One region of the Tomitella fengzijianii genome, then DNA from elsewhere that is predicted to be linked to it. Evidence: predicted binding sites of a transcription regulator. Region 1 holds the regulator's gene; the other holds the start of a gene.

Region 1 (10,442 bases):
TCCCGCGGCGGGTACTGCTGATCGATGGTCCTGCCCACCATCAGCCGCACCAGCTCGGCCACGCCGGTGTCGGCCGGCACCTCGCCCACCTTCCCCCCGTCCCGGAGCACCGTGACCCTGTCGCCGATCCGGGCGACCTCGTCGAGCAGATGCGAGATGAACACGACGCCGACGCCGCGCGCGCGGAGGTCCTCGACGATCGCGAACAGCGCGTCGACCTCGCCCGCGCTGAGGACCGCCGTCGGTTCGTCCATGACGAGGACGCGCGTGTCGATGCTGAGGGCCTTGGCGATCTCCACCAGCTGCCGCTGCGCCACGCCCAGGTCCGACACGGTGGCATCCGCGTCGATCGCCAGGCCGGCCTCGTCGAGGAGTTCCCGGGCCCGGCGGTGCATGGTCCGCACATCGATGATCCCCAGCCTGCGCGGCTGCCTCCCCAGAAAGATGTTCTCGGCGACGGTGAGCTGCGGGACCAGCGACATCTCCTGGTGGATCGTGGAGATGCCCAGCGCCTCGGCGTCCCCCGGCCCGCGCAGGCGCACCGGGCGCCCGTCCACACGCACCTCGCCCCTGTCCGGCCCCGCATCACGCCGTCTCCAGCTGCGCGGCGGTGGGCATGGCGGACTGCGCCCCGGCACCCGTCACCGCGAAGGCCGCCGCGCGCACCGCCCAGCGCACCGCGTCGTCCAGCGTCGCGCCGCGCACGAGGGCGTCGGTGAGGGCTCCGCAGAAGGTGTCGCCGGCGCCTGTCGGGTCCACCACCGCCGGGACCCGCACCGCCGGCACGTGCACCCGCGTGTCTCGCTCCACGAGCAGCGCACCGTCGGCGCCGAGCGTCACCACCACCGCGCGGGGGCCGTCCACGCCCGAGGCGAGCGCCGCGGCACCGTCGACGGACTCCGGTTCGGGCGCCCCGGCGATCGCGCCGAGCTCGGAGCGGTTGACGATGAGCACGTCCACCCGCGCCATCACCTCCGGCGGCACCGGCCGCACCGGCGACGGATTGAGGATCACCCGGCCCCCGGCGAGACGGACGGCCTCGACCACCGCTTCCTCCGGGATCTCCAGTTGGCACACGACCGCGGCCGCCCGCGCCAGCGACTCCCGCGCCGCGCGCACGTGCGACGCGGTGAGCAGGCTGTTCGCCCCCGGGGAGACGACGATCATGTTCTCTCCGGACTCGTCGACCACGATGAGCGCCGCCCCCGACCCGCTGCGCGCGGTGGAACCGAGATGGTCGACCTGGACGCCCTGCGCGGTCAGCGCCGCCCGGATGCGCCGGCCCGCCGGATCATCGCCGACGCTCCCCACGAGCGCGACGCGGCGCCCCAGCCGCGCGGCGGCGACCGCCTGATTGGCGCCCTTGCCACCGACCGACTCGCCGGTGTCCCCGCCCAGCACCGTCTCCCCCGGCGTCGGCAGCCTGGGCACGCGCGCCGTCGTGTCGAGGTTCGCCGAGCCGACGACCACGATCTCCGCTGTCCGTCCCGGGTGCTTGTTCTCGGCCATGCGGTGCACCTCCAGCCTCACCCCGTTCGGCGCGTGCTCCGCGGCCGCCCGGCGTCGGTAGACGAGTCGGCCGTAGTCAAACACGGATCCGGCTCCCGCGCGCGCGTCTCACGTCAGTTCGCATGCACCATGCACGCCGCCGCCCCGCCCGGCGCACGCGGCGCCGCGCCGATCACGTCACACGCGGGCACGGCCGATCACCACCGGTCGCCCGGCACCGTTAGCCTGGAATGGAGATGACTCCGAAGCAATCGCCGCCCGCCGGCGCCCCAGCATCACGCCGCCGCCGCGGCGGACGCCGGCGGCGCGGCCCGCAGGGAGCCTCCGGCGCCCCGGACGCCCCGTCCCGCGACCAGGGAGCCCGCGACCAGGGAGCCCAGCCCCGTGACGACGGCCCCGAGGCCACCGCGCTCAGGCGCGAGCTCCGCGCGCGACTCGATTCGGTGATGCTGCGCGACGAGCGCCGACTGCGCCGCCGCATCGATTCCGCGCCGGCCATCGCGGACCTGGCCGCCGCGGAAGAGCAGGTCACCGCCTCGCAGCACCGCGTCGAGCGCCGCCGCGCCTCGGTTCCCGCTGTCACCTACCCCGAGGCGCTACCGGTGAGCGCACGGCGCGAGGACGTCAAGAAGGCGATAGCGGACAACCAGGTGGTCATCGTCGCCGGCGAGACCGGCTCCGGCAAGACCACCCAGCTGCCGAAGATGTGCCTGGAGCTGGGCCTGGGCGTCCGCGGCCTGATCGGGCACACCCAGCCGCGCCGCATCGCGGCGCGCACGGTCGCGGAGCGGGTGGCCGAAGAACTGGACCGGCCGCCGGGCGACACCGTCGGATACACCGTGCGCTTCACCGACCACGTCACCGACGACACCCTGATCAAGGTGATGACGGACGGCATCCTCCTCAACGAGATCCAGCGCGACCGGATGCTGCGGCGCTACGACGTCCTCATCATCGACGAGGCCCACGAGCGCAGCCTCAACATCGACTTCATCCTCGGGTACCTCAAGCAGCTGCTGCCCCGGCGCCCCGACCTCAAGGTCATCATCACCTCGGCCACCATCGATCCCGAGCGGTTCGCCGAGCACTTCGCCGTCGATGGCGCACCGGCGCCCATCATCGAAGTCTCCGGGCGCACCTTCCCCGTCGAAATGCGGTACCGCCCGCTCACAGTGGAGCGCGGCACCACCGATGCACCGATGCTCGTCGACCGCGATCCGCTCGACGCGATCGGCGAGGCCGTGGACGAGCTCGTCGCCGCCGGGCCGGGCGACATCCTGGTGTTCCTCGCCGGGGAGCGGGAGATCCGCGACACCGCCGACGCCCTGCGCGACCGCCGATACCGCAACACCGAGATCCTGCCCCTGTACTCGCGGCTCTCGGCCGCCGAGCAGCACCGCGTGTTCTCCGCCCACACCGGGCGGCGCATCGTGTTGTCCACCAACGTGGCCGAGACCTCGCTGACCGTCCCCGGGATCCGGTATGTCATCGACCCTGGCACGGCCCGGATCTCCCGGTACTCGGTGCGGACCAAAGTCCAACGGCTGCCGATCGAGCCGATCTCCCAGGCATCCGCGCGCCAGCGCGCCGGCCGGTGCGGGCGCGTCGCGGACGGAATCTGCATCCGCCTGTACTCCGAGGAGGACTTCGAGGCGCGGCCGGCCTTCACCGAGCCGGAGATCCTGCGCACCAACCTCGCCGCGGTCATCCTGCAGATGACCGCGTTGGGCCTCGGCGACCTCGCCGCGTTCCCCTTCGTCGAACCCCCCGACCCCCGCGCCGTCCGCGACGGCTTGACGTTGCTGGAAGAGCTGGGTGCCATCGTCCGCACCACAGGGGCCGGGTCCGGGGCGCCGCAACGGCTCACCGACACCGGCCGTGCTCTCGCGCGGCTGCCGGTGGATCCCCGGATGGGCCGCATGCTGCTCGAGGCACAGCGCACCGGCTGCCTTCGCGAGCTGCTGGTCATCGTCTCCGCGATCTCGATGCAGGACGTACGGGAGAGGCCTGCGGACCATCAGCAGGACGCCGATGCCAAGCACGCCAGGTTCGCCGTCAAGGGGTCCGATTTCCTCGCCAGGCTGCGTCTCTGGGAGTACCTGGGTGAGCAGCGCAGAGCGCTCGGCTCGAGCGCATACCGCAGGATGTGCAAGTCGGAGTACCTGCATTTCATGCGCATCCGCGAATGGCAGGACCTGCACGGTCAGCTGCGCCAGATCGCGCGCGAGATGGGGTGGCAGGCCAACGAGGCACCCGCGTCGGAGGACACGATCCACCAGGCACTGCTGTCCGGCCTGCTCTCGCACATCGGCGCCCGCGACGGCGACAAGCGCGACTACCTGGGTGCCCGCGGAGCACGGTTCGCGATCTTCCCGGGGTCGAGCCTGTTCAAGGGCCAGCCGCGGTGGGTGATGGCCGGCGAACTGGTGGAGACGTCCCGGTTGTGGGCGCGCGAGGTGGCGCGCATCGAGCCCGAATGGGTCGAGAAGCTGGCACCGGACCTGGTCAAGCACGCCTACTCCGAGCCGCATTGGTCGATCAAGCACGCCGCGCCGATGGCCTACGAGAAGGTCACGCTCTACGGAGTCCCCCTGGTGGCGCGGCGGCTCGCCCCATACGGCCGCGTGGACCGGGAGGCCTCGCGCGATCTGTTCATCCGCCACGCACTGGTCGAAGGCGAGTGGCGGACCGATCACGCCTTCCTCGAACACAACAGGTCGCTGCTCGAGGACGCGCTGGACCTGGAGGACCGGGCACGGCGGCGCGACATCGTCGTCCGCGACGACGACCTCTTCGACTTCTACGACCGCAGGCTGCCCGCCGACATCGTCTCCGGACGCCATTTCGACTCCTGGTGGAAGAAGGCGCGGCGGACCGATCCGACGCTCCTGGACTTCACCGCGGACACCGTCACCAACGAGGACGCCGGAGCCGTCGCGGGCGCCGACTATCCCGACGCGTGGCAGCAGGGGCAGATCCGCCTGGACCTGGACTACAGGTTCGAGCCCGGCCACCCGGAAGACGGTGTGACGGTGCGGATACCCGTGGAACTCCTCCCCCAGGTCCGATCGGCGGGCTTCGACTGGCTTGTGCCGGGGATGCGCGAGGAACTGGCGACCACGCTGATCCGATCACTGCCCAAACAATTGCGGCGGTCCGTGGTACCCGCCCCGGACTTCGCCGCGGCGGCCCTCGCGCGTGTCAGGCCCCGGTCCGAACCTTTGGTCAATGCGCTGGCGCGGGAGCTCTCGCAGCTCGGATCCTGCCGTATCGCGCCCGGCGACTTCCGGACCGACTCCCTGCCGGACCACCTGCGCGTCAGCTTCGCCGCGGTCGACCGTCGGGGCCGCGAACTCGGACGTTCCACCAGCCTCGCCGAGCTGCGCGGCAGCCTGGCGGGCCACATCCGCGACACCACCGTGCGGGACGGCCAGGAACACGCCCGGCCGGCGGCGACGGTGTGGACGTCCGAGACTCTCGGCGAAGTGCCCGAGCAGGTGGTCAGCGAGGTCGCGGGCCAGAAGGTAGTCGGCTTCCCGACGTTGAGTGTCGACACCCCGGCGACGCCGGGCGCGCCCGCCGCGGTTGCGGTGACCGTGGTGTCGACTCGCCCGGAACAGGCGGCGGCGATGCGCACCGGTACGCGCCGGCTCCTGCTCAACTCCGTTCCGGGGCTGGGCAAGCGCCTGCTTTCTGTCTTGTCGACGGCGGACCGGCTGGTCGCCGGGCAGTACCCGTTCGGCGGGCCCGACGGGCTGGTCGACGATGTGCACGAGTGCGCTGTGGACGAGGCGATGATGCGCGCGGGCGGGCCGGTCCGTGATCCGGATGCGTTCGAACGGCTGAAGGCCGCCGTAGGACCGAGTGCGCGTGCGGCCGCGCCGGGGATCGCCGCGTCAGCCGTGGAGATCGTCCGCTGCTGGGGAAATCTGCAGTTGACGATCGACGAAGCGGCGGCTTCCCCGGCGGTGGCCGAGGCGACGGTGGAGGACGTGCGCCAACAGCGTGCCGATCTGGTCCGGCCTGGCTTTCTTCTGGAGGCGGGTAGTGCGCGGGCGGCGCAGATCCCGCGGTACCTGCGGGCCGCGGCGATGCGCCTGGAATCCGCGCCGTCCGCCGGTGGACGTGAGAACCAGGGCATGGACGTCCTCGACCGGGTCTACGGCGCGCTGGAACGCTACCTCGAGAGCTGCCCGCCCGGGGTCGCCGAGTCGTCGGCGGTCCAGGACGTGTTCTGGATGATCGAGGAGCTGCGCGTGGGTCTTTTCGCGCAGAAAATGGGGACTGCGCGGCAGGTGAGCGAGAAGCGCATCATGCGCGTCATCGGCACGCTGCCGCGGTGACGACCGCCGCCGGGGTCACCGCGCGGGCGCCGGCGCCTCGGTTGCGGAATCGCCGACGCCTTCACGGTGCTGCCGCAACTCTTCGATGGCGGTTTCGAAGTCTTCCGCCGAGCTGAACGACCGGTAGACGGACGCGAACCTGAGGAATGCGACTTCGTCGAGGTCGCGGAGCGGGCCGAGGATCGCCAGTCCCACTTCTTGGCTCGGGACCTCCGGCGAGCCGGTCGCACGGATCGTCTCTTCAACCGTCTGCGCGAGAAGGTGCAACGCGTCGTCGTCGACATGCCTGCCCCGGCAGGCGCTTCGGACGCCGCGCACGACCTTGGCCCGGCTGAACGGCTCCTTCACACCGCTGCGCTTCACGACGTATAGAACGGCGGTCTCCACAGTCGTGAACCGTCGTCCGCAATCCTGGCACTGCCGTCGGCGTCGAATGGCCTGGCCCTCGTCGGCTTCGCGCGAATCGACCACACGGGACTCGGGGTTCCGGCAGAACGGACAGTGCATGGGGGCTCCTTCGTCGCTGCACTCCATGCGCGACGCAGTCACACTGCCCCGGGGACGCCCTTCCTGGTGCACGCGCATATCAGCTAGCGGTCACTTTCTCCACGCCGATAATACGGGAAGGCCCGGAGCAGACCGACGCCGCCGATAGTCCGGGTGCAACGACACCGCCACGCACTGCACCCTGCATGCGGTTTCACTGCGCATGCGCCCACGGCACAACGAGGCTCTGGCCCGCACGGACCGCCGCACCGTCGAGTCCGTTGAGCGCGATGATGCGCTCCACCATCCGACCGACGGGGACCTCCGGCGCCGCATCCCGTGCTATCGAACTGAGCGTGTCACCGCCGGCGACCTCTACCGTGGTCACGTCGTCGGGCATCGTGGTCGCATCGATCGACCGCACCTGCGCCGCCACGAAGATGACCACAGCGAGCAGCAGTGCGATCGCAACCGCCGCCGCCAGCCCGCGCCTCTCCGTCACCCCGGCTGCCGGGGCATGCCGCGCCGTCGACATCCGAACGGCGCGCCGCGGCAACGCTGCCGGAGTACCGGCGGGACGCCGCCACGCATCCGTCCTGTCGATGCCCCGCCGGCGGCCGGTCCGCGGACGCTCAGGTGGTGCAGTCCGTACCGGCACCGGGTACCCGCCCAACACGCGCCCCGACGTACCCCGACGCTCCGCCACAGCATTCATGCCAGCCTCCCGTTTCCGCCGTAGGTGCATCCGCACCGGCTTCTGCGTACCGATCCGGTCGTCCATCGCCGCGAGTCCTGGGAGATCCTGCGTGCGACGCCGGAGATGTTTAGCACTGTCGTTCGTTCGCATGTGCATTCTATCGCCTTTGCATTCGATAGATCAACTGTTCGATCGGATTCGATGCCCACGCACCGCACACCGCGCACCGCGCACCCCGCCGCACGCCCGATCGCGCACCCCGCCGGACGCGGTCGCGACAGACGATTCGAGACTCCGTTCGATGTACACACGTTCGGGTTGTATCAGCCAGAGCCGACAGATCCTGACCTGCACGCCCGCCACCTGCAGCGACGCATACGAATCCGACGACGGACGACGGTCCCGCCGTAACGGGACACGCGTCGAACAGATGTTTGTCGATTCGAGCGATCGGCGCTACATTCGAATCAGGCCGGAGCTTCTCCGTGGGGCGAAATACTCCGTGGGGTCGAGCGGGGATCGACCGGAGGGATCCTCGCAATGGATCCGCAGCTGGGACCGCACGCCGCACCGAACACGTACGGACGCCGTGCGGAACCGGGGCGGATCCCGAACGGGAGCACACCGGCGGATTGGGATTGCCGCGAAACAGCAGGGAGGACCTGGATCAATGCCTAAGAGAGACTTCAATGTGGCGATGGACGGCGGGCGGCCGTCCATCGAATCACTCACCGACCGTCAGCGCCGGGTGCTCGAGGTGATCCAGACATCGGTCCGCGAGCGCGGCTACCCACCGAGCATCCGCGAGATCGGCGACGCGGTGGGGCTGGCCTCCACATCATCGGTGGCGCACCAGCTGCAATCACTCGAGAAGAAGGGCTTCCTGCGCCGGGACCCCAATCGTCCGCGCGCGGTGGACGTCCGAGGGATCACACCGCTCCGGTCGGCGGAGGATTCAGCGGACTCCGGCGGCGCGGCCGACGGCGCCGAGGCACCCTCGCGGCCCGAGCCCACCTTCGTTCCGCTGGTGGGCCGGATCGCCGCCGGCGGACCGATCCTCGCCGAGCAGAATCAGGAGGACGTCTTCCCGCTGCCCAAGGAGCTGGTGGGCAACGGAACATTGTTCATGCTCAAGGTCGTCGGCGAGTCGATGGTGGATGCGGCGATCTGCGACGGCGACTGGGTGGTGGTGCGTCAGCAGAGCGTCGCCGACAACGGCGACATCGTCGCGGCGATGCTCGACGGCGAGGCCACAGTGAAGACCTTCAAGCGGGACCGGAAGAACGTCTGGCTGATGCCGCACAATCCTCATTTCACCCCGATCCACGGCAACGACGCGACCATTCTCGGCAAGGTCGTCACCGTGATGCGGAAGGTGTGACCCGTTGACGAGATCGAGTGCATCGTCCGGCGGCGAGCCAGGCGACTCGGCAGTGGACGTGATCGAACAGGCCGCGCGCGAGGGCCGGCCCACGGTGACGATCCGCCGCCAGCTGCAGTGGCCGGACACCGACGCGTCGGGACACCAGCACTTTTCGATAGTGCGCCAGTGGGCGGAGGAGGCCGAGGGAGAGTTCCTCGAGTCGATCGGCCGTCCGGAACTGCTCAAACGCCTTCCGCGCGTACGGTATGAGGCCGACTTCCGGCAGCGCATGTGGCTGCGTGAAACCCTCGAGGTGCGCTTCGCCGTGGTCGCGGTGGGCACCACTTCGGTGACCTATCGATTCGCGATGACCGGGGCACGGGGAACGGCCGCCGACGGAACCATGATCGCCGTCCACACCGACGGAAGCGAGGGCGGCCCCGTGCCGTGGCCCGACGACCTGCGCGCGGCATTCTCCGGGCCCCACCGCGCGGACCGCGGCAGGACGGGGGTACCGGGAACCTCCGAAGGCTAGCCGCCGACGGAGTACTGTGCGAGAGCCGCCGCCAGTGCGCGCGGGACCTCCGCGCGCACTTCCGTCCCCTCGGCGCAATGCCGTTCCAAGCTCACCGTGCCCTCGGCGTGGATCCGTGCGACGAGGTCTCCGCGTGAATATGGGACCAGCACCCCGACCTCCACCCCCGGCCCCGGGAGCAGTTCCGTCAGGTTCGAACGCAGCGCCTCGACGCCCTCGCCGGTACGCGCGGAGACGAAGTGCGCGCGGTCGAGCACGCCGCGCAGCCGCGTGAGCTCCACCGGGTCCGCGGCGTCGATCTTGTTCACCACCAGCAGCTCCGGCGGCGCGTCCGCCCCCGCATCACGCAGGACGTCCGCAATCACCTCGTTGACCGCCTGGATCTGCTCGAGCGGGAATTCGTCGGACCCGTCGACGACGTGCATGAGCAGGTCGGCCTGATCGACCTCCTCGAGGGTGGAACGGAAAGCCTCCACCAACTGGGTCGGCAAGTGCCGCACGAAGCCGACCGTGTCGGTGAGTACGGCCTCGCGTCCATCGTCGAGCACGATGCGCCGCGTCGTCGGGTCGAGCGTTGCGAACAACGCGTTCTGCACAAGCACCCCGGCACCGGTCAGTGCATTGAGGATGCTCGACTTGCCCGCGTTGGTGTAGCCGACAATCGCCACGGAGGGCACGCCGGTGGTGTTGCGCCGGTGACGCTTGACGTCGCGGGCGTTCTTCATGTGCGCGATCTCGCGGCGCAGTTTCGCCATCCGCGATCGGATGCGGCGGCGGTCGGTTTCGATCTTCGTCTCGCCCGGACCGCGCAACCCCACGCCGCCGTTGCTACCGGCCCGGCCGCCCGCCTGGCGCGACATGGACTCGCCCCAGCCGCGCAACCGCGGCAGCATGTACTCCATCTGCGCGAGCGACACCTGCGCCTTGCCCTCGCGTGAGGTCGCATGCTGGGCGAAGATGTCGAGGATCAGTGCGGTGCGGTCCACCACCTTCACCTGGACGACCTTCTCGAGGCTCGTCAGCTGCGCGGGGCTGAGCTCGCCGTCGCAGATCACCGTGTCCGCGCCCGTGGCCTTCACGACGTCGCGCAGCTCGGCCGCCTTTCCGGAACCGATATAGGTGGACGCGTCGGGCCGGTCTCGTCGCTGGATCAGCGCCTCGAGCACCGTCGACCCGGCTGTCTCCGCCAGTGCGGCAAGCTCGGACATGCTCGTCTCCGCCTGCGCCGCGGTGCCCTCGGTCCACACCCCCACGAGCACCACACGCTCCAGGCGCAGCTGGCGCTGCTCCACCTCGGTGACGTCCGCCAGCTCGGTCGAGAGTCCCTCGACGCGGCGCAGCGAGCTGCGCTCCTCCAGCTGCATCTGGCCGAGAGAGGGCTCCCGCGCGCCGCTGCGTTCGCCTGCACCGTGTCCGGCGGCGTCGGGACTGTCGCGGTGCTCGGGCACCTGCTTCCCTTGTTCGTCCACACCGGGATCCTGTCGCTCCGAATCCGTCATCGCGCCGCTC
Region 2 (10,442 bases), 550 kb from region 1:
CATTGCGGTGGCCGGCGATTCCGCCGGCGGTGGCATAGCCGCGGCGCTGACCCGCAGGCTGCTGGACCATGGCCACCGCCCCGCCGCGCTCGTGCTCATCGCGCCCGCAGTCGACCCCGGAGCCGACGCGGGGACGATGACGGAGGACGCCGTGCTGCGGCGCGGCTGGATCCGGTTCGCCTGCGCGGCCTACCGGGGCGCAACGCCGGCGGACGATCCGGGCTTCGCTCCCCTGCACGCCGACACTCGCGGCTTCCCTCCCACGTACGTGCAGGTGGGATCCCGGGAGATGCTGCACGAGCACGCCGCCCGGTACGTCCGGCTGCTGCGGGACGACGGCGTGGACGTCACCTTCGACGTCTCGCCCACGCTATGGCATGTGGCCCAGCTGCAGTCCGGCCTGGTCCGCGAGGCCGCCGAGTCGGTGGACGCGATCGCCGCGTTCCTCCGCGAACGGCTTCCGCGCTGACGGAGCTTGCGGACGGTCAGACGCCGTGCTGGGCGCGCCAGTCGCCCACCACGTCCGCCACCGGCCGACCGTCGACCTCGACCCGGCGCACCATGGCGGCCAGGTCGTCGGTGGTCAGCTCGCCGGCCACATTGTTGAGCGCTTCGACCTGACGGTCGCCTATGCTCCCCGCGCGGTACAGCGGCACGATATTGCCGGTAGGCAGCGTCTCGCGGTCGTCCTCCAGGGTGGTGAAACCGTCCATCGACGCCGCGGGCGACAGGGTTGTCACACCGCCGACCGCCGACCGGCCCTGCGACACCGCGTCCGCCGCATCCGCGGGATCGCCGACGACGTCGACCGCTGCGAAGGTGCATCGATACGAATCGGCCAGCGCCGCGCGTACCTGCGCGTCAGATACGAGCCCGGCCACCAGGCTCGCGTCGGTGTCCGCACAGTGTGCGGCCAGGTCGGACACGCTGTGCAGACCCCATTTCGAAGCCGTGGAGTCGTCGACGATCAACCGCTGGCCGCGTTCGGCCAGCGCCGCGTCCGAGACCCGGAGGTACTGCGGCAGCGCGCGGCTCAGCGCCTCCTCGACAGCGCCGACCGCGCCCGGCTCGTCCGATGTGGCCGCGGTGTCGCCACCGGACTTCTCCGCGTCGGGCGCCGCATTGCGGACGTTCTCCGCGTTCGACCGCTCGAAGAAGGCGAGGAGCGAAGCGGTGTCGTCCGGCACGACGCTGACCCGCCCGGATTCCAGCGCCCGCACATAGTCGAAGCGGTCACCGACCCCGAGATCGGTCGAAACCTCGATGCCGGTGCCCCGCAGGGCCTCCGCATAAATGGTGGCGACGATCCGGCTCTCCGCCGATGCACCGGAGCCCACCACCAATTGCGTGGAGGAGTATTCCTGTTCCAGTGCCGTGGTGGATTCGCATCCCGTCAGCGCCACCGCGACCGTCAACACCGCCGCTGCTGCCGCGGCGGACCTGCGATACCTCACCCCGCAGCGCCGCCCTTCCGCACGGAGCCGACCGCCGGGTCCTCGGCGGCCCGCGTCGCCACACCGTCGGACACCGCCGCGGCCGCCACGGCCTGTGCGACGGCCGGGGCCACCCGCGGATCTAGCGCAGACGGGACTATGTGCCCCGGCGCCAGGTCGTCGCCGACAAGGTCCACCAGCGCGTGCGCGGCGGCCACCTTCATGTTCTCGGTGATCTCTGTGGCGCCCACATCCAGTGCGCCTCGGAACACGCCCGGGAACGCCAGCACGTTGTTGATCTGGTTGGGGAAGTCGCTGCGGCCCGTGGCGACGACCGCCGCGTACTTGTGCGCGACGTCCGGGTGCACTTCCGGGTCGGGGTTGGACAGCGCGAAGATGATCGCCTCCGGCGCCATCGTGGCCACGATCTCCTCCGGGACTGTGCCGGTGGACACGCCGAGATAGACGTCGGCACCGTCGAGCGCGTCGGCGACTCCGCCGGTGCGCCCCACGGCGTTGGTCCGAGCGGCGAGATCCGCCTTGCTCGCAGTCAGGTCGGTGCGATCCGCGGAGATGATGCCGCGCGAGTCGAGCACGGTGAGGTCGCGCACCCCGACGGCGAGCAGGATGTTGGCACACGCCACTCCCGCCGCCCCCGCTCCCGAGATGACCACGCGCAGCCCGGTCAGATCACGCCGCACGGCCCTGGCCGCCGCTGTGAGTGCGGCGAGCACCACGATGGCGGTGCCGTGCTGGTCGTCGTGCATCACCGGGCAGTCGAGGGCCTCGACGACGCGCCGCTCGATCTCGAAGCAGCGTGGGGCCGAGATGTCCTCCAGGTTGACGGCGCCGAAGCTCATCCGCATCCGCACCAGGGTCTCGACGATCTCGTCCGGATCCTGCGTATCCAGCACGATCGGGATGGCGTCCAGCCCGGCGAACGACTTGAACAACGCGGCCTTGCCCTCCATGACGGGCAGCGACGCGCGCGGGCCGATGTCCCCCAATCCCAGGACTGCGGTGCCGTCCGAGACGACGGCCACCAGCCGGTCCGTCCAGGTGAATCGCCGAGCCAGCGAATCGTCCTCCGCGATGGCCCGGCTGACCTGGGCGACGCCCGGCGTGTAGGCGATCGACAGCGCCCGCTGATTGTCCAGCGACGTGGTGGTCTCCACCGAGAGCTTCCCGCCGATGTGGCCGTCGAAGATCTCCTCGGAGGTCAACGCGGAGAGCGTCTGCTGGTTCGCGTGGACGGCATCGAAATCAGTGGACACGGACTCTCCTGCGTGTTCGCTGCAGGCCGGCTCACCCGGCCCACCCGGGCCTGTTACCCGCACAACACTACAGCCAGCGTCTCCGCGTATTACCCCCACCACTGGGTCCACAGGACGGCCCCCGCCGCGCAGAACACCACCAGCGCACAGGCGGCGGCCGCAAAGCCGCGCGTGCGGTCCGCGTACCGCTGGGCGACCAGGGCGACGCCGCTCCCCAGCAGGTGCACGATCAGCGATTCCCCGCCCGGCCCCGGGATGCCCCGCCTGCCGCCGAGGATGGACACCACGATGATCCCGATCGTCAGCAGCACCAGCCCCGCCACGACGGAACCGCCGAGCGCCCGCAGCGCCCGCACAGGACGGCCGGGTTCCTCCGGCGCGGTCATCGCCGCATCCGCGCCGTAGCCGGAGGCCTCCGCATATCCGCCGTGGGCATATCCGCCGTGGGCGTATCCGCCGTCGGCGTAGTCGTCGGCAGGTGCCCCGTCGTCCGATCCGCGGTAGTCCTGATAGTCGTTCCCGGGACGCTGCATCGCGCCGCCCCGTCCGCCGGTGCCCCAGTCCGCACTCCCCCGCACCACCTACGCCCCCTCGCCGGATGTCGTCGCCTGCGCGGCCGCACTCCCGCCGCCCACCACGTCGACCCCGAACGCCCGTTCCACCAACGCAGCATACTGATCGGGCGCGGTCAGCTCCGCGCCCAGCCGGACCGTTTTGTTCCCGCCGTGGAAGTCCGACGAACCGGTCACCACCAGGCCCGCGCCTGTGGCGAGGTCCCGCAGGTAGGCCCGGTCGTCCGCGTCATGGTCGAGGTGGTCGGCCTCGACGCCTGCCAGGCCGGACTCCGCCAGTTCCACGATCTGGGCCATGTCCATGAGCGCCCCGCGGCTGCGCGCACGCGGGTGGGCGATGACGGTGACGCCGCCGGCGGCTGTCACCGCGCGCACCGCGTCCTCCACGGGCGTGTCACGTTTGCGCTCGTAGTACGGCGAATCCTTGCTCAGCGGACCGGCGAACGCGGCCTGCATCGACTCCGCGACCCCGTGATCGACCAGCACTCGCGCCAGGTGCGGGCGCCCCGGCACCTGCTCCGTATCCGAGAACAGTTCGTCCGCGTCCACGGGGAGGCCGTCCGCCGCCATCCGCTCGGCCATCACGCGAAGCCGGCGTCCACGCTCGCCCCGGAGGCGCGCTGTTTCCGCGAGGATCGCCGGATCATCCGGATCGAACAGATAGCACAGCAGGTGCACCGAGACCCGCCCGTCCTTTTCGGTCCCGGCCGGCTCGGCCCGCGCCACGCACGACCACTCCATCCCCCGCACCAGCGACAACGGCCGCGGTGCGGCCAGCGCCGCCTCCGCCTCCGTCGCCGCCGCCCACCCGGCCGTGGTGTCGTGATCCGTGATCGCGACCACGTCCAGCCCGGCGGTCACGGCCTCGGCGACGAGGGCGCGCGGCTCCGTGGTGCCGTCGGAGGCGGTGGTGTGGGCATGCAGGTCGATTCGCACGGACTCCAGTCTGTCAGCGCCGCAGCGTTCGCGCCGCACGCGCCCGCGTTCCGGGATCCGCACACGACCGCACCTCGGAGAATCGCCGCCGGTCAGAGCGCTACTGCTCGGCGCGCCGGATCGCGGGGATCGACCTGCGCCTCGGCCCACGCCGCGCGCAGCTCATCAGCACCGCGAACACGGACCCAGGCGGCCTCGGTGGCGGTGAGGGGGACGGCCTCGAGGAACCGCACCGGATCACGCGGCGGCGCCAGATCGAGATCGGGCACGGCCGACCCGCCGAGGAGCACGGCGGTGAAGGCGGACCCCTGCCACATCGGCTCGGCCAGGTCGATGATCCCGTCCGCGGCCAACACGACGCCCTCCACCGCGGGCGCCGCCGCCAGGACCGCCACCGAGCGGTGCAGTCCTGCGGGAACGCCGCCGCCCGTGGGGCGCAACGCGACGACGATCTCGGCGCGCGGGCCGCGCTGCGGATCGGCGACCATCTCCGTCGGGTCTGCCATAGGCGCGCGTGAACACCCGACCGAGACGAGGTGCAGCAGCGTGTCACCGCCCCCCGCCGCGGCCGGCTCACGCGGGCCGGGAGGAGCCGCCACGAACGCCTGCACGACGATCGGCTCGAGCCCCAGGAATGTCACCGACGCGGCCCCCGCAGGAGGCCCGCCGAACTGCTTCACGAGATGCGCTTCGACTTGTTCCACCACGTTGTCCGCCACACCCGCCATCTAACCGGACGGACCGCAGTCCGTGATGGCACAGTGGTCGAAGACGGCGTCCACCGTCCATTGCGCGGCCGCGTACTTCACCGAGGGGAACCACACCATGGCAGAGTCGGCATCCGCAGTCACCGAGGAGTTGAGCGAGCGCGTACGCCGGCTCATGGCTCGGGCACGCGCCGACCTGGCCGAGCTGGTCGCGATCCCCACCCTGGCCGACGCACGCCAGGTCGACCCGCAGGAGTGCCTGCGCGGCGCGCAGTGGGCACGGGACGCGTTCGCCGCCGCAGGGATCCCCCGAACGGACCTCGTCGAGACCGCCGACGGCTCAGTCGCCGTCGTGGGCCACCGCCCGCCGGCGCCGGGCATGCCGACGGTGCTCCTCTACAGCCACTACGACATACAGCCGGCCGGCGACCATGCCGCGTGGGGCTCGGACCCGTTCACCCTTACCGAGCGCGACGGCCGCTGGTACGGGCGCGGCGCCGCCGACTGCAAGGGCAACCTCGTCATGCACCTCACGGCGCTGCGGGCGCTCGGCGACGACGGCCTCGGGGGCGTCGGCGTGCGGGTGATCGCCGAGGGCTCTGAAGAGATGGGGACCGGCGGCCTGGAGCAACTCGTGGTCGAGCGCCCTGAGCTGTTCGCGGCCGACCTGATCATCATCGCCGATTCCGGCAACGTGGCGGCGGGACGGCCCACGCTGACGACCAGCCTTCGCGGCAACGCCAACGTGGACGTGGAGGCGGAAACGCTCGCCGGCGAGGTGCACTCGGGCATGTTCGGCGGGCCTGCACCCGACGCGCTGGCCGCGCTTATCGCGATGCTGGCGAGCCTCCGTTCCGACAATGGCGACACGACGGTCGACGGCCTCGACGCCTCCGGCGTGTGGCAGGGCGCCGAATACCCGGAGGAGCGGTTCCGCGGCGATGCCGGCGTTCTCGAGGGCGTCGACCTCGTTGGCAGCGGGGCCATCGCCGATTCCGTCTGGGCGCGGCCCACGGCAACCGTGCTCGGTATCGACTGTCCTCCTGTCGTCGGCTCGGCCGCGGCGATGCAGCCCCGCGCGTCGGCCCGCATCAATCTGCGCGTGCCGCCCGGCACCGACCCCGTCGCCGCCCAGGATGCGCTGGTGGCACACCTGCACACGCACGCCCCATGGGGAGCGCGGGTGCGGGTCGAGCGGGAGGCCGTGGGGCGGCCCTTTCTCGCGCGCACGGACGGCCCCGGCTATGCGGCGCTGTCCGACGCGCTGCGCGAGGCCTTCGGCGCGGAGGTCGAGTACAGCGGGCAGGGCGGCGCCATCCCGCTGTGCACCGCGCTTGCCGAGCAGCACCCGGAGGCGGAGATCGCCCTGTTCGGCGTGGAGGAGCCGCAGTGCAACATCCACGCTCCGAACGAGAGCGTCGACCCCGGCGAGATCGAACGGTGCGCGCTGGCGGAGGCCATGCTGCTCCGGAGATTGGGGCGGGGCTGACGCAGGCCGCCCCGGCTCCGCGCGGGAGCCGAGCGGGTTCACCGGGCGGAGCCGTGGTTCTGCATGCGCGGTCCAATGGGCGGCGCGATCCATCGTGCGGTTTTCGGGATTTGGCGCGCGTTTCGGGAATTGGCGCGCAGATCATAGAACACCCTTGCGAACGAATATTTGTGCGCTTACCGTGGAAGCCGCAGATGGGGGAAATCGGCAGGGGGGACGATGTCCAGGGAGATCACGAGGACCGCGGAGACGAAGGGGACCACCCGCGACGACAGCGCGGCGCGCGCATACGACTTCGTCGCGTCCATTGGTGAACTCCTCGACGCCCCTCTTTCCGACGGACTCTGGCAGCACGCCGACTGCCAGCTGACCGGCTGGCTGGACCACGTCAGCACCCTGATGTTCCGATGCGAGATCGCCGGCATGCGCATCATCGGCGAGCTCGCGCGCCGCCGCGCCGACACCCGCGGCTCCCGCGGGGCAATCGTCGACCACCTCGCCGCCACCAGTACCGCCACGCCCGGTCGTGCCCGGGCGGTCACCACGCTCGCAATCGCGCTCGACGACGAACCCGACGTCCTCGCCGCCTACGCGGCAGGCGAGATGACCACCGCACAAGCCAAGCTCATCGTCGGCTTCCTCGCCCACCCGCCCGCCGGAATGCCCGCTGCCGCGGCGCCGTCCTGCCGTGACCTGCTCCTCAAGGCGGCCACGAGCGGCGACCTGCGCTGCCTCCAGGACGCTCGCGAAGGACTCCGGCAGATGTTCGCCCCGGACGACACACCGCCCGGCGAGGACACCGACCGCAACGAATTCCACGCTTCCAAGACCCTCGCCGGCCGCGTCGTCGTCAAAGGCGACCTCGACGCAGTCACCGGAGAACATCTCCTTTCCGCGCTGTCGCCGCTCTCCGCGCCCAGGCCCGAAGCCGACGGCTCCCCCGACCGCCGCCGCGCCTCCCAGCGCCGCGCCGACGCGCTCACGGAGATCCTCCGCCGCTACCAGGCGGCCGCGACCGATACTGGCGACGGCCGGCCGCACATTCATATCCACATCGGCGCTGCAGACCTCGCCGCCCCGGAAGAACGCCGGCTCCGCATGCGCAAGTACCTCGACCAGGGCCGCTACGGCGACATGTTCGCAGCCCTGCGCACCGGCTGGGCGGACCACACCGGCACTCTCTCCGCGCACACCGTGCGCCGCCTCGCCTGCGACGCGACCATCACTCCCATCATCACCGGCCCCGGCGACGTCCCCCTGCACCTCGGCCGCACCACCCGCCTTGCCGGCAGGGCCCAACGCCGCGCCCTCGCCGCCCGCGACCGAGGTTGCGCCTTTCCTGCCTGCGACCGCCCTCCCGCCTGGACCCAGGCCCACCACATCGTCCATTGGGCTGATGGAGGCCCCACCGACCTGGACAACCTCGTCCTGCTCTGCGCGGCCTACCACCGGGCCGTCCACCACGACGGCTGGACCGCCGCCATGAGCGCTGCCGGCATCCCCGTATTCCGGCCGCCCGCCACCATCGACCCCCACGGCCGCTGGCTCAACGGCCACGGACTCCACACCGACGCGCCCCGCGCAGCCCCTTCGTCGGCTCCGGACCGCCCGGCGGCCTGCCGCACGAACGCGACTGACGGCCCCGGCCCGCCCTGACACCGGCCGTACAGCGCCGCACGAACCGCCAAACACCGCCACGACCACAGCCACCATCGCCCCGTGACACCCCCGCGCCGCACTGCGACGCGGGGGTGGAGGTGCGTGCTCCTACCGGTCCACGCTGGACGCGGGATTCCACGGGTATGCGTCTTCCCCACTTGAGACTTCGGCGGCCGGCCCACGCTGGCGGCAGGCAGCCATGGCACGGGACTCCACCCGAGGACGGCCTCTCCGAACGGTCGCCGTCGTCAGCGGTGCGAATTCTGCCCGACGAAGTCGCGGATGCCGATGTACCCGGTCCTGCATTCGCCGGGCATGCTGATCGGCAGTCGGCCGACGTTCTCCCTCATCTCGTTCACAGAGAGCACGTATTTTCCGAATTGCGCCAGAACCTGCACGTCGGGGAACTTCGCGCGGAGCTGCGAGACTATCCGCCGTCCTTCGTCGTACCAGTCGAAAGCGCTGATGTCCGGGGCCCAGCGTGGTCTTCTATCGAAATCCTCGTACTCCTCGACCAAGTACTTCTGAAAGATGTCCGTCCACGCGAGTATCTCGTCCCCGAGCGCATCGTCGATCCCGATGTCGCCGGGGAGGACATACGGCCGGTCCGATTGCAGGAGCTCTAGCTCCTTCGAGGGCCAGAGCGAACTGGGATTCCCGTATTCAGGAAAGACCCGGATCACGCGTCCTGAAGGCGGATCGCCACCGCCGAGTCCATAGCCGTACTCACAGCCCCAGCCGTGCGAGGATGTCGCGGCCCTCCTCGGCGCGGCTGGGGTCGCAAAGCACGTCATACCGGCCGGCGACGAGCTGCATCGTGGAGGCGAAGTCCCGCTGGCCGCGCGAGGCCGCGTACGGCACCGACGTCGAGATCAGGCCGAATATGACGCCGCCGACGAGGCCGAGCAGCAGCGGTCCCAGGAATCCGCCGGTGACGATCCCCAGCAGAAGTCCGAAGAACACGCCGAGCCACGCCCCGGAGACGAGCCCGCCCGCGAGCACCTTCGCCCACGTGAGCCGGCCAAGCACGCGTTCGACCTGCATGAGGTCGACGCCGACGATCGTGACCTTCTCCACCGGGAATTGGCTGTCTGCGAGGTGGTCGACGGCACGCTGGGCGTCCGCATAGGTGCCGTACGAGGCGATGGGCCACCCTGTGGGCGGCGTGGGCAGTCCGCGACCGCGCTGCGGTCCCCCCGGAACGGACCCGCCCGGCATGGAATTGGTCATACCGGCAAGCCTTACAGCCCCGGCCGGTGTGGGCAAGCGACGCAACCGACCCGCACGCTTTAGCCTTGCCCCATGGCTCCGGTGAACAAGTTGTACGCCGCCCGGCTCACGGGACTTCTGGTCCTGGGCCCGGATGGCGAGTCGATAGGCAGAGTCCGCGACCTTGTCATCGCCCTGCGGCTCGGGCGGCAACCCCCGCGTGTGCTCGGGCTCGTGGTGGAGCTCGCCACCCGCCGCCGCATCTTCGTCCCGATGCTCCGCGTCACCTCCGTCGAGCCCACCTCGATCACGCTGACCACCGGTACTGTCTCTCTGCGCAGGTTCACGCGGAGGCCCACTGAGACCTTGGTTTTCGGCGAAGTCCTGGATTCCCGAGTGCGGGTGACGGATCCGGAGCTCGAGGACCTCGCCGACGGCGATTCCGTGGTGGTGGATCTGGGACTCGAGCGCACCCGTTCACGAGACTGGGTGGTGAACCGCGTCGCGGTGCGCAAGCGTCGACCCCGGCTCGGCCGCCGTTCCGGGATCCGCGTGACCGACTGGAAGTACGTCGACGGCCTCGATCAGTACGCGCTGACGCTGCCCGGGCAAGGCGCCACCGAACTGCTCACCCAGTTCGAGGGAATGCGCCCCGCGGACCTGGCGATCGCGATGCGCGAGCTTCCGGACAAGCGGCGCCACGAACTGGCAGCGGCGCTCGACGACGAACGCCTTGCGGACGTCGTCCAGGAGCTGCCCACCGACGACCAGACCGACCTGCTCACCCACCTGGGCGAGAGCCGCGCGGTCGACGTTCTCGAGGCCATGGACCCCGACGACGCGGCAGACCTGCTGGGTGAACTCGCCGAGCCGGAGGCCGAGTCGTTCCTGCAGTTGATGGACCCGGAGGATTCCGCCCCGGTGCGACGCCTGCTGGAACATTCGCCGGACACCGCAGGCGGGTTGATGACCCCGAAGCCGGTCGTGTTGACGCCGGACACCACGGTCGCCGAGGCGTTGGCGCGCCTGCGCCACCCCGACCTCACCCCGGCCCTCTCCAGCATGGTGCTGGTCACCCGCCCGCCCACCGTGACGCCCACGGGCCGGTACATGGGCTGCGTGCACATGCAGGCGCTGCTGCGCGAGCCACCGGCGGCGATGGT

What was found. Region 1 encodes LexA, which represses DNA repair genes until DNA is damaged. Its sites were predicted from a motif close to CGAACANNTGTTCG; they were not measured.
Region 2: FO059_RS07760 (HNH endonuclease signature motif containing protein) is a predicted target of LexA. The motif match lies at 6,573-6,586, and genes of this name have one in related genera.

Annotation. Positions count from the first base shown of each region.
Region 1 covers NZ_CP041765.1:2,244,725-2,255,166, forward strand. The annotation lists gene FO059_RS10200 (sugar ABC transporter ATP-binding protein) at 1-638, opposite strand, end outside; gene FO059_RS10205 (ribokinase) at 586-1,509, opposite strand; gene hrpA (ATP-dependent RNA helicase HrpA) at 1,956-5,852, shown strand; gene nrdR (transcriptional regulator NrdR) at 5,868-6,359, opposite strand; gene FO059_RS18370 (LysM peptidoglycan-binding domain-containing protein) at 6,553-6,840, opposite strand; gene lexA (transcriptional repressor LexA) at 7,706-8,416, shown strand; gene FO059_RS10230 (acyl-CoA thioesterase) at 8,421-8,933, shown strand; gene hflX (GTPase HflX) at 8,930-10,297, opposite strand; gene dapF (diaminopimelate epimerase) at 10,429-10,442, opposite strand, start outside.
Region 2 covers NZ_CP041765.1:1,696,403-1,706,844, reverse strand. The annotation lists gene FO059_RS07795 (alpha/beta hydrolase) at 1-469, shown strand, start outside; gene FO059_RS07790 (glycine betaine ABC transporter substrate-binding protein) at 486-1,454, opposite strand; gene FO059_RS07785 (NAD(P)-dependent malic enzyme) at 1,451-2,707, opposite strand; gene FO059_RS18720 (hypothetical protein) at 2,797-3,288, opposite strand; gene FO059_RS07775 (PHP domain-containing protein) at 3,289-4,215, opposite strand; gene FO059_RS07770 (suppressor of fused domain protein) at 4,308-4,919, opposite strand; gene FO059_RS07765 (dipeptidase) at 5,041-6,411, shown strand; gene FO059_RS07760 (HNH endonuclease signature motif containing protein) at 6,631-8,067, shown strand; gene FO059_RS07755 (hypothetical protein) at 8,319-8,753, opposite strand; gene FO059_RS07750 (general stress protein) at 8,797-9,300, opposite strand; gene FO059_RS07745 (magnesium transporter MgtE N-terminal domain-containing protein) at 9,373-10,442, shown strand, end outside.